DNA from 2 places in the Sphingopyxis sp. MWB1 genome. Region 2 is predicted to be linked to the other one. Evidence: riboswitches for the same ligand, from Rfam matches in the RefSeq annotation. Region 2 holds a riboswitch; the other holds the start of a gene.

What was found. Region 2 has a riboswitch for cobalamin ahead of JV18_RS0100445 (ABC transporter substrate-binding protein). Riboswitches for the same ligand answer to the same signal wherever they lie in the genome.
Region 1: linked by a shared signal. The riboswitch ahead of metE (5-methyltetrahydropteroyltriglutamate--homocysteine S-methyltransferase) and the one ahead of JV18_RS0100445 (ABC transporter substrate-binding protein) in region 2 are both predicted to bind cobalamin.

What each region holds. Positions count from the first base shown of each region.
Region 1 is NZ_JQFJ01000002.1:2,422,097-2,429,555, forward strand. It holds gene JV18_RS0112095 (TonB-dependent receptor plug domain-containing protein) at 1-812, shown strand, start outside; gene JV18_RS0112100 (aminotransferase class V-fold PLP-dependent enzyme) at 824-2,095, shown strand; gene JV18_RS0112105 (acyl-CoA thioesterase) at 2,150-2,575, opposite strand; gene metE (5-methyltetrahydropteroyltriglutamate--homocysteine S-methyltransferase) at 2,559-4,871, opposite strand; cobalamin riboswitch at 4,987-5,204, opposite strand; gene JV18_RS0112115 (winged helix-turn-helix transcriptional regulator) at 5,258-5,635, opposite strand; gene gstA (glutathione transferase GstA) at 5,764-6,372, shown strand; gene JV18_RS0112125 (nuclear transport factor 2 family protein) at 6,369-6,764, shown strand; gene JV18_RS0112130 (tautomerase family protein) at 6,768-6,992, shown strand; gene JV18_RS0112135 (SDR family NAD(P)-dependent oxidoreductase) at 7,167-7,459, opposite strand, start outside.
Region 2 is NZ_JQFJ01000001.1:100,337-107,795, reverse strand. It holds gene JV18_RS0100460 (translocation/assembly module TamB domain-containing protein) at 1-163, opposite strand, end outside; gene JV18_RS0100455 (autotransporter assembly complex protein TamA) at 163-2,520, opposite strand; gene JV18_RS0100450 (protein adenylyltransferase SelO) at 2,751-4,238, opposite strand; cobalamin riboswitch at 4,325-4,510, shown strand; gene JV18_RS0100445 (ABC transporter substrate-binding protein) at 4,584-5,528, shown strand; gene JV18_RS0100440 (FecCD family ABC transporter permease) at 5,525-6,508, shown strand; gene JV18_RS0100435 (ABC transporter ATP-binding protein) at 6,501-7,277, shown strand; gene galE (UDP-glucose 4-epimerase GalE) at 7,343-7,459, shown strand, end outside.

The DNA of each region.
Region 1 (7,459 bases), on a different contig from region 2:
CACCGGGGCAGCTTAATGCGGTGAATACGAGCCAGGGGCTCGACACCACGACGATGCAGATTTTCAACCGGGGGCGGCTGTCGCCCAACGACCCCATTGCCATAGCCCTGGGGGCCGCGCCGCTGAAGCCCGAAAAGTCGCGCACGCTGACCGCCGGGTTGACCTTTCAGTCGGATTTCGGGCTGACGGGCAGCGTCGATCTCTATCAGATCAAGCTGCGCGACCGTTTCGGCCAGTCGCGCACTTTCACCGTGCCCGATGATTTCCCCAATCCGCAGCGTTTCACCGCGGTCAATTTCTTCACCAATGATTTTGACACGCGCACCCGGGGTATCGACGCGGTGATCGCCTATGCCCGTAACCTTGGCGCCGGGCGCGCCGACATCAGCCTAGCCTATAATTATAATGAGACCAAGGTGACGAGCGGCCTGACCGACGCCATCGCCAATGAAACCCAGCGCATATTGTTCGAGGACCGGCTGCCCAAGCATAATGCCACGGCCTCGCTGGGCTATAGCATCGGCGGTTTCGGCATTCAGGCGCGCGGGCGCTATTATGGCGCGTGGACCGATGTGAGCGGCAATGCGACGGGCGAGATTTTCCAGCGCTTTGGCTCGATGATGCTGTTCGACCTGTCGGCCAGCCTGAAGCTCAACGAGCATATGACCTTGCGCGCGGGCGCGGAGAATATCTTCGACGCCTACCCCGATGAAGCCACCAATCAGGCGGTGCGCGGGCTGATCTATTCGCGCCATGCCCCCTATGACACCGACGGCGGCCAATATTATGTCCGCCTCGGGGTGAGCTTTTAAGGGGTAGGGCGATGCGGTTCAGCCGAAGGGCAATGATCGCGGGGGCCGCAGCGGTTCCGGTGGCGGGCGGGGCAATGGCTGCCCCGCCGCTGCCGCCGGGCCCGGCGCGGGCGGATGACGAAGCCTATTGGGGCGCGGTCGCCGACCAATATGATGTCGTCCCTAATGTCATCCAGCTTGAAAATGGCAATTGGGGGATGATGGCGCGCCCCGTGCTTGATCATTATGAACAAATGGTGCGGCGGGTGAACAGCGCGACCAGCTTTTACGCGCGGCGCGATATGATCCCCGATCTGATTGCGGTGCACAGGCTACTCGCGGCGCGGCTGGGGGTGGGTGAGGATGAAATTGCCATCACCCGCAATGCGACCGAGGCGCTGAAGGCGCTGATCGGCGGTTATAACCGGCTGCGTCCCGGCGATGCGGTGCTCTATGCCGATCTGGACTATGATTCGATGCAGGCGTGTTTCGAGGGCTTGCAGGCGCGGCGCGGGGTGGAGATTGTCCGCATCGCGCTGCCCGAACCCGCGACGCATCAAGGATTGATCGACACCTATGCCAAGGCGCTGGATGACAATCCGGCGGTGCGGCTGATCCTGCTCACCCATTTGAGCCATCGCACCGGGCTGGTGGTGCCGGTGCGCGAGATTGTCGCCATGGCGCGGGCGCGCGGCGTCGATGCCATTGTCGATGCGGCGCATAGCTGGGGGCAGCTTGATTTCGCGCTTCCCGACCTCGGCGCCGATTTCGTCGGATTGAACCTTCATAAGTGGATTGGCGCGCCGCTGGGGGTGGGGGCGGTCTATATCCGCAAGGATCGGCTGGACCTTATTGACCCCGATATCGCCAATGCGCCGCCGCATGGGGATAGGGCGCGGTCGCGTGTTCATACCGGAACGGTCGATTATGCCGCGCAGCTGAGCGTGCCCGCGGCCTTTGCCTTTCAGGACCGCATAGGTGATGCGCCCCGCGCCGCGCGGCTGCGCCATTTGCGGGACTTGTGGGCCGAGGAGATGCGGGACACGCCGGGAATTGAGATTCTGACCCCGGCGGACCCGCGCCTTTATGGCGGGATCACTTCCTTTCGCTTTGCCGGCCGAACAAGCGTGGCGGAGAATGTCGCGCTCGCGAAACAGCTGCTCGATGCGCATGGCATTTTCACCGTGCATCGCAGCGGCCCCGCGCGCGGCGCCTGTGTCCGCGTGACGCCCGCGCTCTTTACCCGCGCCGCCGATATGGAACGACTGGTCGGGGCGCTGCGGCAGATGCTGAGGAGCGCCTGACGGAGAAGGGTCCCCGCCTACGCGGGGACACATGCCGTTAGGGCGATGCTTTCGTTATGGGGAGAACTTTGCAGGCGCCGCCTCTTCCGCGAGTGGCGGCACCGGCCTTGGCCTACGGTCGGGGCCGACTGCGACGAAGATGAAGCGCGCTTCGGTCACGCGATGTTCGTCGCTGGCATGGCGATCGCGCGCCCAGGCTTCGACCGCGACATGCATCGAGGTGCGGCCCACCTTGACCAGCCGGGCATAGACGGAGACTTCATCGCCGACGAAGACCGGACGGTGGAAGGACATGCCCTCCACCGAAATGGTCACGGCGCGCCCGCGCGCGTGAAGCGAGGCGACCGAGGATGCGGCAAGGTCCATCTGCGCCATCAGCCAGCCGCCAAATATATCGCCATAGACATTGGCATTGGCGGGCATGGCGGTGACGCGGACGGCGGGCGCGCTCGTCGGCGCTGTGTCAGCGGCGGGCATCATAGGCGCCCTTCACCCGCATCGCATGGGCGGCGGCGACCATGGCGACAAGCGCCGGGCGCACTTCTTCCCATTTGCGCGTCTTGAGCCCGCAATCGGGGTTCACCCAAATTTGCTCGGCTGGGACATGTTTCCCCGCCAGCGACAAAAGCTGCATCATCTCATCCGTCGCGGGAATGCGCGGACTGTGAATGTCATAGACGCCGGGGCCGACCTCGTTCGGATAGGAATAGCTGGCGAAGGCGTCGAGCAATTCCATCTGCGAACGCGCGGTTTCGATCGAGATGACATCGGCGTCCATGGCACCGATGGCGCGGATGATGTCGTTAAACTCCGAATAGCACATATGGGTGTGGATCTGCGCATCATCGCGTACGCCCGACGAGGTGAGGCGAAAGCTTTCGACCGCCCAGTCCAGATAAGCCTGCCATTCGCTACGGCGCAGCGGCAGGCCTTCGCGCAACGCGGCTTCATCAATCTGAATGATCGCGGCGCCCGCGGCTTCCAGATCCTGCACCTCGTCGCGGATCGCAAGGGCAATCTGGCGGCAGCTGACCGCGCGCGGCTGATCGTCGCGGACAAAGGACCAGTTGAGGATGGTGACGGGGCCGGTGAGCATGGCCTTTACCGGCTTGTCGGTCTGATCCTGGGCATAGCGCCACCAGTCGACGGTCATCGGCGCGGGGCGCGATACATCGCCATAAAGGATCGGCGGTCGGACGCAGCGCGAGCCATAGCTTTGCACCCAGCCCGCCCGCGTGAAAGCAAAGCCCGAAAGCTGCTCGCCGAAATATTGCACCATGTCATTGCGTTCAAATTCGCCGTGAACCAGGACGTCGAGGCCGATTTCCTCCTGCCATTTCACTGCGGCGCGGGTTTCGACGCGCAGATATTGGGCATAGGCGGCATCGTCCATTTCGCCCCGCCGGTGCGCGGCGCGCGCCTTTCGCACCTCGGCCGTCTGGGGGAAGGAGCCGATGGTCGTCGTCGGATAGGCGGGAAGGCGCAGCCGCCTTTGTTGCAATTTGCGGCGTTCGGCGAAGGGGGAAGCGCGGCTTGTGTCGCTTTCGCCAAGCGTCGCCAGCCGGGCTGCCACATCCGGATTGTGGATGCGCGTCGAGGTCTGACGGGCGACGGCGGCGATGCGTGAGGCGGAAAAAGCGGAGAAGCTCGCATCCTCGCCTTCGTTGAGCGCCATGGCGAGAGCAGCCAGCTCCTCGATTTTCTGCGCGGCAAAAGCGAGCCATTGCGCGATTTCCGGATCAAGCCCGGTTTCAAGCGCGAGGTCGGCGGGCACATGAAGCAGCGAGCAGGAGGGGGCAAGGATCAGGTCGCGCTTTGCGGCATGCTCCTTCAATCGCCAGTAAAGCGCAGGCAGGTTGGCGCGCCAGATATTGCGACCGTCGATGACGCCAAGCGAAAGAAGCACATGCGGTCGCAACTTTTCAAGCACGGGTTCGAGTTGTTCGGGCGCGCGGACAAGATCAAGGTGGAGGCCGTGGACGGGAAGTCCCGCGACCAGACCAAGATTGTCGCCAAGCCCGCCAAAATAGGTGGTGAGCATGAGCTTTGGCCCGGAGGTTGCGAGGCGGGCATAGGCGCGTTCAAAGGCGTTGCGCTGTTCGCTTGTCAAATCGAGAACGAGACAGGGCTCGTCGATCTGGACCCATTCGGCCCCCGCTTTCGCCAGCCGCGCCAATATTTCCCCATAAATGTCGAGCAAAGCGGGAAGCAGCGCCAGCGGTTCGACCGCCTTGCCCTTCGCCAGCATCAGATAGGAGACGGGGCCGAGCAGCACCGGGCGGGTGGCATAGCCCAGCGCCTTTGCCTCCTCAAATTCGTCGAAAATCTTGGTCGAGGCGATGCGGAAACGCTGTCCGGCGGTGAGTTCGGGGACCATATAATGATAGTTGGTGTCGAACCATTTGGTCATTTCCTGCGCGGTTCTGTCATGGGCATGGCCGCAGCCTGTGCGGTCCCCATCCCCCGGCGCGCCGCGCGCCATCGCGAAATAGGTGTCGATATCGACCCGATCGCCGTCCCAGCCATAGCGCGCGGGAATCGCGCCGATCAGCGCGCTGGTGTCGAGCACATGGTCGTAGAGCGAGAAATCATTGGAAGGCAGAATATCGGCACCCAGCGCCTTTTGCCGCGCCCAATGCGCAAGGCGCAGCCCGGCGGCGGCATTGTCGAGATCGGCGCGGGACGATTTGCCCGCCCAATAGCTTTCGAGCGCGAATTTCAGTTCACGGCGAAGGCCGATGCGGGGAAAGCCAAGAGTGGCAACGCTGACAGTCATTTTCTGGCACCTTGCATGAAGGCAAGGGTTCGGCAGGCGAGCAGGCACAGGGCCCCGCGCCCAGACGGCAAGGTCGGACGCAGCCATGCTTGCGGCCTGACCGGACACCCCGCCGGAGGACGTATCTGACGAGGCAGGTCTCCTGGCTCGCGGGTCAAAGCATACGGTCGGGCCTTCCCGGTTCCTTGCCGAACCAGTGACACATGATGACCGCCGCTCACCGCTTACAGTTGCGGGGGCAGCGCCGGCCTTGCCCCGAAAGGCGCACCGGCTTCCCGTCTTAGCTTTGCATGCCGAAAGGGCGCGCGAAGAACCTCGACAGGGTGAAGCATAGACATGCCATCGCGCCTGTCAATCAAGATATAAAGATTTCTTTATATCTTGCTTTAGGAGGTGTGCGCGGCTTTGGGTGGCCCGCTTTTCTGAAGTGCTTTCAGCCGGTGGCCAACCGCAACAATGGCATCGAGCGCCGGGATGAGTTCGAAGCCGAGCGGCGTCAGCTCATATTCGGTGGACGGGGGCGAGGTGCGCCGGACATGGCGCAGCAGCACGCCCTTGGCCTCCAGTTCGGACAGGCGGGCGGACAGCACTTTGGCCGATATGGGCGGTATATCGACGCGCAACTCGCTGAAGCGGCGCGGCCCGGCGCGCAGCGACCAGATGACATTGGGCGCCCAGGCCCCGGCGATGACCGCCATACATTCGGTCAACATACAGGGTTCGGGCGGGCGAGGGACCTGATTGCGGCGCATTTTGAGCGGCATGATGCGGGTTACCTGGTTTCTGTGGAGTAACGCATTTCTTCAAGTAACCAATGGTTATCATGTTGTCAAAGGTAACTATGTCCGGCATCGCCGCGCACAGCCTGAATTGCACGAAAGGATGATGCGTCATGAAGCTGTTTTACAAGGCGGGGGCCTGTTCGCTGGCCAGCCATATCGCGCTTTTGGAAATGGCCGCCGATTTCACGCTGGAGGCGGTCGATACGGTGAAGGGCGCCACGGCCAGCGGCGCGGATTATCGCGCCATCAATCCCAAGGGCTATGTTCCCGCGCTGGCCCTTGCAGACGGGGAGATATTGACCGAAGGACCGGCCATTCTCCTCTATCTTGCCGATCAGGCCGGAGCAGGCGTGCTCGCGCCGCTCGCCAGCCGCGAGCGGGCGCGCATGGTCGAGCAGCTCATCTTTACCTCGTCCGAGCTACATCGCGCCTTCAAGCCGCTGTTCCGGCCCGGCGCGAACGAAGCCGACCAGCAGGCGGCCCGTGCCGAGGTCGCGCAAAAGCTCGCGCATGTCGAAGCATGGCTCGCCGATGGGCGGGACTATGTCGTCGGGGAGCATTTCACCGTCGCCGACGCCTATTTGTTCGTTGTCGCCAATTGGACGGGCTTTACCGGCATGACGCTTGATCCCTGGCCGCATCTGGCCGCGCATCATCAGCGCATTGCCGAGCGCCCGGCGGTTCGCGCGGCGATGCAGGGCGAAGGGCTGCGTCCTTGAGCCGTGCCGATTTCGAAGCGGTGCAGCAGCTGATGACCGCCTATTTCGACGGGCTCTACCGCGCCGACAGCGCTGCGCTGCGCCCTCTTTTTCACCCCAGCCTCACCTATGTGTCGGCAGGTGCGGGCGATGATTTCACGCTCGATCTTGAGGCCTATATGGCGCGGATCGACCAGCGCGAGCCGCCGGCCATGCGCGGCGAGAAAAATAATGGCGCGGTGCTGGAGATCGGCTTTGGCGGGGAGCGCATGGCGCGGGTCACGGCGCGCATGGCCATGATGGGCCGCGACTATCTCGATTTTCTGACCCTTGTTCGCGATGTGGGCGGGGCCCCCGGCTGGCGCATCGCCGCCAAGATTTTCACCTATGACGCGCATGCGCGGGAGGCCTGATCCATGCCCTATATCCTGATTCAAGTGACGCGCGAAGGCGGTCCCGAAGGCAGAGGCCCATCGCGCGCCGAAAAGGCTGAACTGATAGCGGGCACCACCCGGCTGCTACAAGAGGTGCTGGGCAAGGACCCCGCCGCGACCATGGTGGTGATCGACGAGGTCGAACTCGACAATTGGGGAATAGGCGGCCTGCCGGTTCCCGAATTTCGGCGCCGGAGCAAGGGCTAGCGGATGGTGTGCCAGCTAGCGAGAAGAGCGAGGACAGCAAGGGCCAATGTGGCGGCCGCTAGGGCGGTGGGCGGATTGCCGCGAGACTGATGAACGGGGGCAGGGCAGCAAATTCGCACACCACCATGATGGCGGTGTCCGCGCCGAGCTACGCCCCCCCCCCCGCCCAGCGGGTCATGCATTTGCGCCATTGTCGACGAGAAGCGCGGTGCCGGTTATCGACCCTGCTTCGGGGCTGGCCAGATAGGCGACCGCCGATGCGATATCGTCGGGGGTGCCATAGCGTTTGGCCGCGGTGCGCGCGATCTGGTCGGGGGCATGATCGCCGCTCGCCGGGTTCATATCGGTATCGGTCGAACCGGGATGTACGGTGTTGACGGTAATGCCGCGCGGGGCAAGGTCGCGGGCCAGCGCCTGGTTGAACATCGTCAGCCCGGCTTTGCTTGCGGCATAAGCGGCAATCCCCG
Region 2 (7,459 bases):
CGAGCAAGGTCACAAGCCAAGCAAGCCCGATCAGCGTGCCGCGGACCAGACGGCGCGGCCAGCTGCGCCCCGTGCCATTGCCGCTATCCTGGCTGCCAGTTGCGGCGGCGGGAACCTCCGCTTCCTCGGGCGCGGTTGCCGGGCTGATCGGCGTCTCGCTCATCAGAAAGCCTGGCCAATGGAGACATAGACGCTGACCCGCGATTCACCCGGCTTGCGGTCGATGGGGGTCGCAATATCAAGCCGCATGGGACCGAAATTGGTATAGAAGCGTCCGCCTATGCCAATGCCGAAGCGCATATCTTCCAGCGTCGGGGTCGGGCCGCGATACACCTGCCCGGCATCGACGAAGCCGACGACGCCGAAATTGCCAAAGCGGTAGCGCGCCTCCAGCGCGGCTTCGTTGACGCTGCGCCCGCCAATGGGGTCGTGGTTCGGATCCTTTGGCCCCAATTGCTGATAGCCAAAGCCGCGCACCGAACCGCCGCCGCCCGCGTAAAAGCGCCGCGAGGGGGCGATTTTCTGGCGATCCGCGCCCAATATGCTGCCAATACGCAGCCGGCCGGCGATGACGATGGAATCGGTGATCGGTTGATAACCGCTGGCATCGAAAAGCAACCGGCCATAGGGCGAAAAATCGCCCGCGAGCGAGCCTTCGGGCTGAATTAACGTGGTCAGACGGAAGCCGCGCGTGGGGTTGAGCAGGCTGTCGCTGCGGTCGAGCCCCAACTGGCCCGTCAGCCCCAGGATCGTGTAGAAATCGCGGCGGCGCAGTCCGCGCTGGAAATCATAATCATCCTCGCGCGTGGCGATCAGGTCGATGCCATAAGCGTAGGTGAGCTTTTTCTGCCAGATGGGCGTCGATTCATAGCTGACCCGCGCGCCGACCCGGCCGGTTATGGCATTGAACGCATCATAATCGCTGCGCGTGGCTTCAGCGACCAGCTCGAAGGTACGGTCGCGGCGCGCGGCGTTGGAGCGGCGCATCGTCACGCCAATGCCCTGTTCCTGTGTGCCCGCAACCCCGCGCAGGATCAGCGCCCCTTCGGGGGGGAAGAAATTGCGGTGGGTCCAGCTTCCTTCGACGCGCAGTCCCTGCCCCGTGCCATAGCCCGCGCTGGCGGCGAGCGTGCGCGGTGGTCCGGCCTGCTGCGTCACCATCATCGTCACATATTCGGTATCGTCGCCCGCGCTTTCGCCCGTGCGCTGAGGCTCGGCGGCGACGGTCGAGAATAGTCCCGTTGCGACCAGCGCCTGCCGCAGATCGTCGACCAGTCGGCTGTCGTAAAGATCGCCGCGCTTGAACCGGGCGAGCACCGCGACATGATCGGCATCAAAGGCAAGGTCGCCCTTCGTCTCCACCCCGCCGAAGCGCGCACGCGGGCCAATGTCGACGGGAAGCGTATAGGCGCCGTCGCCCGTGACGCCGTCGAGCAGAATATCGCGCTGGCCGACGACCGCGAAGGGATAGCCTTCTTCTGGCAGCTTGAGCGCCACGGCGGCTTCAGCCCCCTGTACCCGCTGCGCGACGATCGGCTCGCCGACGCGAAGCGGGAAATTATCGGCTATGAGATCGGGCGGAACCGTGGGGTCGGCCTGAATCTCGATGGACGAGAAATTATAGCGCACCCCCGGCGTAACCGTGAGGACGGCCCGGATCGGCTGGGTTTGCGGCGCCTCGGCTTGCTGGCGGTCGCCGCGCTCGATGCGGGTCGCGACTTCGGCGTCATAATAGCCTTCGGACGCCAGGATGCGCTGCAGCAATTCGCCATCAGCAGTCAGCCGCGCACGCAGCATCGCGCCATTTTCGGCCTTGCCATCGCCGTCATGCAGCGCCGACAGCTCGCGGAAGGTACCGGCCATGTTGAGCTCGCTGCTCTGGTCGGCCTCCTCCAGCCCCGTGACTTCTATGCTATAGGCGACTTCGCGGTTGCGATCCTCCTGATCGGCTTCGGCAAATTCGACCGGTTCGACATCGAAGCTTTCGATCGGTGGCAGCGGCGCGAGCAGTTCGGGATCGGTGATCGGCGAATCACCAATGGATTCGACCGCATCCCCATCGGCCAGCGCGGGAAGCGCGGCGGCATCACGATCATCGGCGGCGGGGTCGCTCTCATCCCCGTCTCCATCCGAATCGGCGGCGGCACGTTGGGTGGTGTCTCCCTTGTTCCCAGCATCGCCCGGCTCCTGTTCAGCGAAGCGCTTCTCGAAATCGGCGAGCGATTCGAGCGGGCGGTCGAGTTCGGCGTCATCCTCGGCACGGATCGGCGGGATGGCCTTGCGAAATTCATCATCGTCGATGATTGGTTCGACCGTCGGCAGGATCGCGTCGGGCGGCGGAGGCGTCGGGCTGGCAATTTCCTTGCTTTCGCGCGCTTCGGCGCGGCGCTCCTCGCGCTCCTCCGCCGCTGCATCAGCGGCGGCATCCTCATCTTCGTCGGTGGCGGCGTCGGCTGGCGGGGATTTTTCGGCGGCAGGCGGCGGCGGCGCTTCTTGAGCGGCGAGCGGGGCGCTTGCCATCAGGCCAAGCAGCGAGGCCGACAAAAGCAGCCACGCCCGTTCCCCGGAAAGAGGCTTGGTTACTTCACATGGTTTTTCAGAATATTGCATTGATGGTCAGCCGGATCGCGCACTTTTGGCCCGCCAGCGGCGACGGCGCAACCCGATTTTCTCCATCCTCGTGCAATCGTTGATCCATGTCGCCATCTCCTTGCCGCGGCGGCCTGTCTTTTCAACAGCTTCACTGCATTTCAGGTCCCGCAAAAGGTCCGATAGGGCGCGGCATCGCGCGGCGGTGGAAGCGCATAATCGGCCCATGGCGCGCGCGCTTCATATGGGTGACGCACCACGTCGAGCAGCGCGACCCAGGGCGCCATGTCCCCCGCCTCCGCCGCAGCAAGCGCGGCCTCCACCTGATGATTGCGCGGAATGTAGAGCGGATTGACCCGGTCCATCGCCGCCGCGCGGGCCGCTTCATCGCCGCTTTCGCGGGCGAGCCGCGCGCGCCACTCGCCATGCCAGCGAGTGAGCGCTTCGCCGGGCGACAGGGCGGCCAAGGGCCCGGGATCGCCGCGCAGATCGGCGGCGAGCGCGCGAAAGAAGAGGGTGAAGTCGGTGCCCTCCCCTTCCCCGCCCCCATCCCCGACGGGCGCTTCCAATGCGGCGAACAGCGCGTCAATCAGCGCGGCGTCGCCGTTCTCTTCCGCCGAAAGCCCCAGCTTGGCGCGCATCTGTTCGTGCCAGCCGGCGCGGAAGCGGTCGGGAATGGCCTCGACCAGGGCTTTCGCGCCTTCGACATCGGCGGGATCGACGGCGTGGATGGCGGGCAGCAACGCCTCGGCAAAGCGCGCCATGTTCCAGTGCAGGATTTGCGGCTGGCGGCCATAGGCATAGCGGCCCTGCGCGTCGATCGAACTGAAGACACGGTTCACGGCGAAATGGTCGACAAAAGCGCAGGGGCCATAGTCGATGGTTTCGCCGCTGATCGCGACATTGTCGGTGTTCATCACCCCATGGACAAAGCCCAGCCCCAGCCAGCTGGCCACAAGCGCGCATTGCAGGCCGATGACCCAGTCGAGCAGCGCCAGATGCGGATTGGCGCTGTCCGCCAGTTCGGGGAAATGGCGCGCGATGCTGTAGCGGGAGAGACGTTCGACATGCCCGGCGCCAAAATGAGCAGCGAAAAACTGGAAGCTGCCGACGCGAATATGGCTGCTGGCGATGCGGGTGAGGATCGCGCCGGGGTGGCCGCGCTCGCGCTGCACCCGATCCCCCGTTGCGACGGCAGCGAGCGCGCGGGTTGTCGGCACGCCAAGCGCCGCCATCGCCTCTGACACCAGATATTCGCGCAGCACCGGGCCGATCGCGGCCTTGCCATCGCCATTGCGCGAGAAGGGCGTCGGTCCCGATCCTTTCAGTTGAACGTCGAAACGCGCGCCGTCCGGGGCGATGATTTCGCCGAGCAAAAGCGCGCGGCCATCGCCAAGCTGCGGGGTGAAATGGCCGAACTGATGCCCGGCATAAGCGAGCGCAATGGGGGCGGCGTCGTCAGGCATGTCCTGCCCGGCGAAAAGGCGCGCGAGCGCGGCGTCATCCGCCCCCGCCCGGTCGATCCCAAGCCGCGCGGCGAGCAGATCGTTGAAAGCGAGGAGGGCAGGCGCGCTGGCGGGCGCGGCCTCCGCCGGGGTGTAAAAGCCCGCCATCTCGCGGTGAAAACTATTGTCGAACCCCAGTTTCATTCCGGCTCCTTATGCTTTTCCCTATGTCGCGGCTGGGCGCAGCAATTACAAGTTTGCCAATTGCCGCTCCGCCACGCTTTTGCTAGCGCCGCGCTGTGACAAAGGGTCCCCGGCAACGGGGATAAAGGGAAGTCCGGTTCGAGTCCGGCGCTGCCCCCGCAACTGTCGCCGGCGAGAGCGATGCCGAAAAGCCACTGGGCCAGCGGTCCGGGAAGGCGGCATAGATCAGCGACCCGGCGAGCCAGGAAACCTGCCCCTTGTCGCCGTTATCTGTTCTCGGGCGGGGTGCACCGGGAATGGGCGGGGAAACTCGCGCGACGGCAAGGCCGACCGCGTGGAGGATGAATGGCAGATGCGATTATCCGGGGCCGCCCTGCCCCCGACCGAGCCGCCAGACGGTTCGCGAACCTGAAGCGCCGCTTGCGCGCGCTTGCCATGCTCGGCCCCATGGCGCTGCTCCCCGCCTGCCAGCCCGCCGCCGCACTCGCCGACCGGCAAGAGGGCGATAAGCCGCGCGTCGTCAGCATTGATTATTGCGCCGACCAGATGGCGATCGGCCTGCTGCCCCGTGCGCGCATCGCGGCGATATCGCATGAGGCCGACAGCGACGTCAGCTTTTCAGCGCCGCGCGCGCAGGGCATCGCGCGCCTGCGTCCCGCGCTGGAGGATATTATCGCGCTGCAGCCCGATATGGTCGTGCGATCCTATGGCGGCGATGGGCGGTTGGCGGGGCAATTGGAGAAGCTCGGCATCCAGGTCGTCCAGCTTGGCTATGCCGGGGATATGGCCGGGGTGCGCGCCGATATGCTGCGCGTCGGGCGCGAGCTGGGGGCGGAGCCGCGCGCGCATGCCCTCGTTGCGCGTTTCGATGCCAATCTCGCGGCGGCCGAGGCGGCGGCAGCCAAGCGGAACGACAGGCAGGCGCCGCGCCCCCACGCGCTCTATCTGACCCCCGGCGATGTCACAACCGGACCGGGATCGCTGGTGGCAGAAGTGATCGAGAGCGCGGGCTTCACCCCCTATCGCCAGCGCCCCGGCTGGGGTTCGATCCCGCTGGAGGAACTGGTGCGGCGTCCGCCAGATATGGTGTTTCGCGCCTTTTTCGACAGCTCGCGCTATGCCCAGGATCGCTGGACATCCTCGCGGCATCCGGTGCTGGGCCGGGTGACGGCGGGGGTTCCCGATGTGGAGGTGCCGGGGGGCTGGCTCGCCTGCGGCAATTGGCTGGCCGGCGATGCGGTGGCCAGGCTGGCGGCGGCGCAAGCGGCGATGAAGGGCGGCGCGATATGAGCCGGGTCAACGCCGCGCTGACCGCCCTGCTGATCGCCATGGCGCTGATCGCGCTGATGGCGGGGCCGTCGGGGCTGTCGCCGTCACTGCCCATCGACTGGGCGCGCGGGCGCGACCCCGCGGCGGCGATGATCCTGTTCGAGATCCGCCTGCCCCGCGTACTGGCCGCGGCGCTCGTCGGCGGCGCGCTCGGCATGTGCGGCGCGGCGCTGCAGGCGCTGACCCGCAATCCGCTCGCCGAACCCGGTGTGCTCGGCGTGTCCGCTGCCGCCACGCTGGGCGCGACGGTGACGCTTTATTTCGGGCTGGCCGCTGCCTGGCCCTGGGCGCTGCCCATTGGCGCGGTGACGGCGGCGATGCTGGCGACCGCGCTGCTCGCCTCCGCCGCCGTGCGCACGCAGGGCATGGCGACGCTGATCCTGATCGGGGTTGGCCTCTCCAGCCTGTCGGGCGCGCTGATGGCGCTGATCCTCAATTTTGCGCCCAATCCCTTTTCGCTGTCGGACCTTGTCAACTGGACCTTGGGGTCAGTCGCCAACCGCAGCCTCGCCGACCTTGGTTTTTCGGCGCCGCTGATCCTGATCGGCGCGCTGTTGCTGCTGGGCCAGCGGGCCAATTTGTCGCTGCTGGCGATTGGCGAGGCGGCGGCGGTCGCCCATGGGCTGAACGCGCGCGCATCGCGCATGGCGGTGATTATCGGCACCGGGCTGGCCACCGGCGCGGCGGTCGCGCTGGCGGGCGCGGTCGGCTTTGTCGGCATTGTCGCGCCGCATCTGGTGCGCCCGTGGGTCGGCCATGATCCGGGGCAATGCCTGTGGCCATCGGCGCTGCTGGGCGCGGCGCTGTTGATTCTCGCCGATCTCTTTGTTCGCATCCTGCCAACCGAGGATGAGCTGCGGCTGGGGGTGGTCGCCGCGCTGGCGGGCGCGCCGATCTTCATCGCCATCATCCTGCAACGCGGAAGGATTCACCGTGGCTGAAGCCTTGATCCTGGAGCGGTTGAGCGCCGCAGTGCGGGGGACGTCGCTGGTCCGGCAAGTCGATGCCACCTTCGCGCCCGGACGGCTGACCGCTATCGTCGGCCCCAATGGCGCGGGCAAGTCGAGCCTGCTGCGCGCCATCGCGGGCATTTTACCCGCGAGCGGCGCGGTGCGGCTGGGGAATGAAATGCTGGGTGCGCTGACGCCCGTGGTGCGCGCGCGGCGGCTCGCCTATCTGCCGCAAAGCCATGAGCTGGCGTGGGACATCAACGTCGCTGACATGGTCGCGCTGGGCCGCTTTGCCTATGGCGCGGTGCCGGGGCGGCTGGCGGTGGAGGACGCCGAAGCAGTGGCGGCGGCCATGGCCGAAACCGGCTGTGACCGCTGGGCCGACCGGCGGGTAACGAGCCTGTCGGGCGGCGAACAGGCGTTAGCTTGCCTTTCCCGCGTGCTTGCCGCCGATACGCCGGTGCTGCTGGTCGATGAGCCTGTCGCCGCGCTCGACCCCGCAAACCAATATCGGGTGATGGAATGCCTCGCCGCCCGCGCGCGCGCGGGGCGCATTGTGGTTTCCGTGCTGCACGATCTATCGCTGGTCGCGCAATTTGCCGATGAGATTTTGTGGATGGAGAAAGGACGCGCGGTTGCCGCCACCGACGCCGGGGCCGAAGCGCTGGCGCGCCATGTGCCCGCGCTGTTCGAGCGCAGCCCGACCTTGGCGGCGGACGGGTCAAAAGCGCTTTATTTCCGGCGGGCGGCAAAGAGTTAACCCCCGCTTCGCCGTTCCATGCTATGGCGCGCGCCAACAGAATCGGCCATTTTCACGGGATAGCGATGAAGATATTTGTGACAGGCGGCGCAGGCTATATCGGCAGCCATACATTGGTGCGCCTGCTTTCCGCCGGGCATGAGATTTGCGTATTCGACAATTTTTCGAACAGCTCGCCTGAG